2 regions of the Gordonia sp. w5E2 genome follow, and region 2 is predicted to be linked to the other one. Evidence: riboswitches for the same ligand, from Rfam matches in the RefSeq annotation. Region 2 holds a riboswitch; the other holds the start of a gene.

Region 1 (2,469 bases), 1.9 Mb from region 2:
CGACGTCGAGATCCCCGGACTTGCCGACGCGATTCGCAGCTCGGGACTTCCGACGGTGCCCACGGCAATCCTCTCGCGCGGTGTCGCAGGCGTGGCGGGCCGCACGCTCGTCATCAACCTGCCGGGGTCGACCGGCGGAGTCCGCGACGGTCTCGAGGTACTCGACGGCGTCCTCGACCACGCGCTCGACCAGCTGCGCGGTGGCGATCACCCGCGGAGCGACGGATGACCGTGCGAGTCGTTAAGGCCGCTCTCGCCGCCGACCCCATCGACCTTCCATCTCACGAACAACTCGTCACCGACGCCGCTGCAGGCTCGGCCGGCGCGGTCGTCGGGTTCGCGGGCGCGGTGCGCAATCACGACGGAGATCACGCGTCGGCGGTGACGAAGCTGTCGTACTCGTCGCATCCGAGCGCACCCGAGGTGCTCGCCGATGTGGTCGCCGAGGTGTCGGCGTCGGTCACGGGAGTTCGCGCGGTGGCCGTGTCGCATCGCGTGGGTGACCTCGACGTCGGCGACGTGGCTTTCGTCGTCGCCGTGGCGGCCGACCATCGGGCACCCGCATTCGAGCTGTGCGCGCGCCTCGTCGACGAGGTCAAGGCCCGCCTGCCCGTGTGGAAGCACCAGGTGTTCGCCGACGGCTCCGACGAATGGGTCGGCTCGGCCTAGAGATTGGAAGTCGGCTCCGCCTAGAGATTGGAAAAGGACCCCGCACGGCCGTTATGGCGTCGTGCGGGGCCCTTCGTCTCGGGGTCCGGCGGTCAGTGCCGCCGGGACTCGGGCGAGATCGCTCAGGGGAGCGGGATCAGGCCCTTGTTCTGGTTGTAGATCTTCAGCTGGTCCGGGGTGAGCTGGTAGCCGCTGTCCTTGGCTGCCTTCCAGAGGTTCTTGACCTCGGGGCTGACGTTGGCGGCGTCGAGCGCGCCGTCGACCTGGCCCTTCACGTCATCGGTGCTCTTGGCCTCGGGAGTCTTCTCCAGCGGGGTCTGCGGCTGCGCCTCGGGCTTCACCTCAGGCTTGGGGGCCTGCAGCGGCTTGGGCGAGTCGGTGGGAGCGGTGCGCGGGGTCGAGCCCGACAGTCCGGTGCCACACACCGGCCATGCGCCCTTGCCCTGCGATGCCAGCACGCGCTCTGCAACGGCGATCTGCTGCTCCTTGGAGGCCTGATCGGCGCTCGGCGCGTATGCGGTGCCACCGTGGCCCGCCCAGGTGCTCGGGCTGAACTGCAGTCCGCCCTGGTAGCCGTTTCCGGTGTTGATGGCCCAGTTGCCGCCGGACTCGCACTGTGCGACCTGGTCCCACTCGGAGTCGGAGGCTGCGTGCGCTGAACCGGTGCCGAGCAGAGCGGCTCCGCCGCCGAGCACTGCGCCGGTGAGGGCGACCTTCGCGAAGGTCTTGGTGGTCGTGTTGGTCGTCGACTTGCGATGACGTCCGGCCATGAGTTTTCTTTCCTCTCTCCACGCGCCTACGAAGTCAGCTGTCGGGTTCGAACGAGAGGTTGCTCGGTCCGTGGTCGCCGTGGCGGCCGGTGGACTTAACCCCAAGGGCATCCGGGTCTGGATGTCCGTATCTCCGTCGGAGATGTTGGGTCCCCCGTCCTCGTTCCTGAGTTTGTTGTTCGTCATTCGATCGGGGGAACGAGGCTTGGCGCGCCCGGTCGAATGTTGTGTTCTTTTGGCTGTCCTGTGATCTCCCTGGAGGAGACTGTTCGTACAGTACGACGGATGCGCCGCTGAATCACCCTCGTCCGCAAGTTGTTTTTTGGGCTGCGCGTGGGACTTTGGACCCAATTTCGTCGTCATCGCTGCTCAACCCGACGATGGTCGGTTCGTGTCCATCCCGTTATCGGCTCGTTATGTGACTAAGGTCACAAGGCGTCGAACTCCTCAGCCGCCGGCAAATGGCGGTAGAACGTCGATCGTCTCGCAGTCGCCGAGAGGTGTCGTGCGGTCGCAGACGGCGATCGCGTCCCGCAGATATGAGCACCGGGCGAGCACGCGCGTGAGGTCGGGGTGGTCGACAACCAGGGCGCGTTCGAGGTCGCCGAGCGTAGCGTCGGCCGGCACGTCGATCTCGGTCAGATCGGTGCCCGCGGCGGCACGTGCGGCCGCGAAGAACCGAACGGTCAGCGTCATCGAGTCGCTCACCCTCCGATGGCCGACATCGGGCGGTCGGGTTGACGAAAGTCCGTGGTGTTCACCGCATGTCCCGCAGCCTTGTGCCACATGTCACCCCGCCAGCGTCGCGCGATCTCGGCGTCGAGGGCGGTTGAGCTGAGCCCACCGCGCAGCGCGGGCATCAACGACGTCTCGGCGTCGGCGAACAAGCAGTTGCGCAGGGCGCCGTCGGCGGTCAGTCGGGTGCGGTCGCAGTCGCCGCAGAATGGCCGCGTCACCGACGCGATCACCCCGACGCGGGCAGTCTGTCCCGTCGTATCGGTGTGACCCCGCACGAGCCACGTGGCCGCCG
Region 2 (2,469 bases):
AGAACTCGTTGTCGAGAGTGCTCTCGAGGTCGGCGCTCGCGAGGTCTGAGAACGAGAGCTGATCGCCACTGGATGTCACGTCGCGAACAATAGTTCGAACCACCGACACCGCTGATTCGTTGCTGGTGAGGCGCGTGTTCCGGATGTGGCGATTCGCCGCCAGCTGCTTTCGGGTGCCGGGCCTCCGGGACTCGGTCGGCCGGACTTGTCGGTGGGGGTGCCTAGTCTCGCGGTGAGAAGGAGGCAGTGGTGCGCGTCGCCGCCGGGAGGAGGGGAAGCCTCCCGACGACATGCGCATCCCGAGGATTTCACACCACTGAGACGGAGATCACATCATGGACATCGATTGCAGCACCTGCCCCGGTCGTGAACACGCCTGCGACGGCTGTGTGATGACAGTGCTTTTCGGCCCGCTGAACAGCCAGGATGCCAGCGCCGGGTGGCGACGAGGGTGGCCCACCGGTACCCGAGATAACGACGCCGAGATCCACGCCGCCATAGATACATTCACGGGTGCTGCAATGGCCTCCAACGCCGATGCACGATCTGCAAGAGCAAGCATCTGCGCAGTTCAAGCGGCCGGTTCGTCGTCCGAATCACCGACATTGCGTGCTGGTTAGGGTGCGGAGGTCGAACACGCTGTTTGTCGGTTAGTGGACAGACACGCATCCGGTTTCGTAACCTTTCCGAGACCTTTGCGAAGCGTCCCGCTCCAACAGGAGAGGTTCGCAGGGGTCACCGCTCAATCGCCGAGGCTACGAGTCTCGGCGTACCGGGGAACCACTCATTTTTTCGGAGCTTTCCGAATGGGGGTGAATCGCGCTCTCGATCCGGGTGTTCGCACTCGAATCGCATGCGCGTAGGGCCATTTCTTCCGGCCCGAATCCGACAGCTAACCCGGTCGGCGGTAGAGGGAGAACAAAGGAGAACACCCTTCGTGGCCAAACATCGTTTGGAACAGCCCGACCGCGGCAAGGTCGCAAAGAAGGCGGTAATCGCCGGGTCGATCACGTTCGGCTCGCTTGCCGCTGTCGCTGGTCCCGCTCTGGCCGCGCCGGTCACCGTGCCCAACGTCGGCACGTTCGAACTTCCCGGCGTCGACACCAAGCAGATTCCGGCACAGTTCCAGCAGCAGAAGGCGCCGGTCGTCAAGAAGCAGGATGTCGCGAAGTCGCCCGACGCCACAGTCGAGATCCCCAACGTCGGCAAGTTCACGCTTCCGGGTATCAGCGACAACCAGATCCCACAGCAACTTCGGCCGCGTGGCGGAGCTCCGCTGCTCGCCCCGACGCAGACCGCAGGCGAGAAGGCCGTGCGCGCCGCTGAGACCAAGATCGGCGCCCCCTACTCGTACGGTGCTTCCGGACCCAACGCCTTCGATTGCTCCGGCCTCACCAGTTGGGCCTTCCGTCAGGCAGGTCTGACGATTCCGCGCGACAGCTACGGACAGCTCGGCGGTGGCACCGCGGTCGCCTCGCTGGCGAACGCGAAGCCCGGCGACATCCTGGTGTTCAACGGTGGCGGACACGTTGGCCTCTACATCGGCAACGGACAGTTCATCCACGCATCGACCTACGGCGTCCCCGTGAAGAAGGACGTCGTGAAGAATTGGAGCTTGGTCGGTATCCGTCGCTACTGAGCGACGAGATCGACAGAGTTCGTGACGGCGGGCGGATCACGCGTTGACGCGTGATCCGCCCGACCGGCAGTAGCCGCCGCAACGCTCACGTTAGGGTGGAGCGCGGTGCACCGGTCTGCCACGTGGAGGCCGGTCGCTGCATGTGGTGAGGGGAGTGAACACAGAAGTGGTTGCGGGATCGCAGGCAATGGCGCATCGATCGCGAGCGGCATTCGTCGTTGTCGTGACGGCGATGATCGTCGCTGTCGCACAAGTCTTCTCGATGGCGATAGCGGGTCCGTCGAGCGCCGAACCGACGCGCACACCCGACCAACTCCTCACTCAGTACAAGAAGCTGAGCACCGACGCCGAGAAGTCGTCGGAAGCGATGCACAACGCCCAGATCGAGTACGACAAGCAGCGCGGCATCGTGACCGCTGCCCGTAAAGACTCGACCGAGGCCCAGAAGGGCCTCGAGACCTCGCGGAAGACGCTGGGCTCGTACCAGAAGCGCGTCGACACGATTGTCCGCGCCAGCTACAAGGGTGCCCGGGTCAACCGTCTCTACGCGGTGCTCGTCAGCGACTCACCGCAGTCGTTGCTCGACCAGATGTCGGGCCTCGAGGTGATCTCGCGCCAGGCGTCGGCAGATCTCAAGGGTCTCAAGAAGGCTCGTGCCCAGATGGCCGCAGCGAAGGCGAAGGCCGATCGCACCGCCGCGGAGGCGACGACCGCCGTGTCGGCCGCCGAGCGCGTACGCGGCGACCTCCAGGCCAAGCAGGCCAACCTGCAGCTCCAGGCGGTTCAGGTGCGTGCCGTGTACGAGTCGATGACCGGCAAGCAACTCGGCG

The links. A riboswitch is a leader RNA that binds a small molecule or an ion and turns the genes downstream of it on or off. The one in region 2 is predicted to bind cyclic di-AMP.
Region 1: it holds a riboswitch for cyclic di-AMP, as region 2 does, so the genes downstream of both, RND64_RS04800 (transglycosylase family protein) here and RND64_RS13400 (C40 family peptidase) in region 2, are expected to answer to the same signal.

Annotation. Positions count from the first base shown of each region.
Region 1 is NZ_CP144213.1:1,044,921-1,047,389, forward strand. It holds gene RND64_RS04790 (MogA/MoaB family molybdenum cofactor biosynthesis protein) at 1-229, shown strand, start outside; gene RND64_RS04795 (molybdenum cofactor biosynthesis protein MoaE) at 226-669, shown strand; gene RND64_RS04800 (transglycosylase family protein) at 792-1,439, opposite strand; cyclic di-AMP (ydaO/yuaA leader) riboswitch at 1,447-1,627, opposite strand; gene RND64_RS04805 (MoaD/ThiS family protein) at 1,887-2,135, opposite strand; gene moaA (GTP 3',8-cyclase MoaA) at 2,144-2,469, opposite strand, start outside.
Region 2 is NZ_CP144213.1:2,985,053-2,987,521, reverse strand. It holds gene RND64_RS13405 (DEDD exonuclease domain-containing protein) at 1-79, opposite strand, end outside; cyclic di-AMP (ydaO/yuaA leader) riboswitch at 738-922, shown strand; gene RND64_RS13400 (C40 family peptidase) at 938-1,639, shown strand; gene RND64_RS13395 (C40 family peptidase) at 1,794-2,469, shown strand, end outside.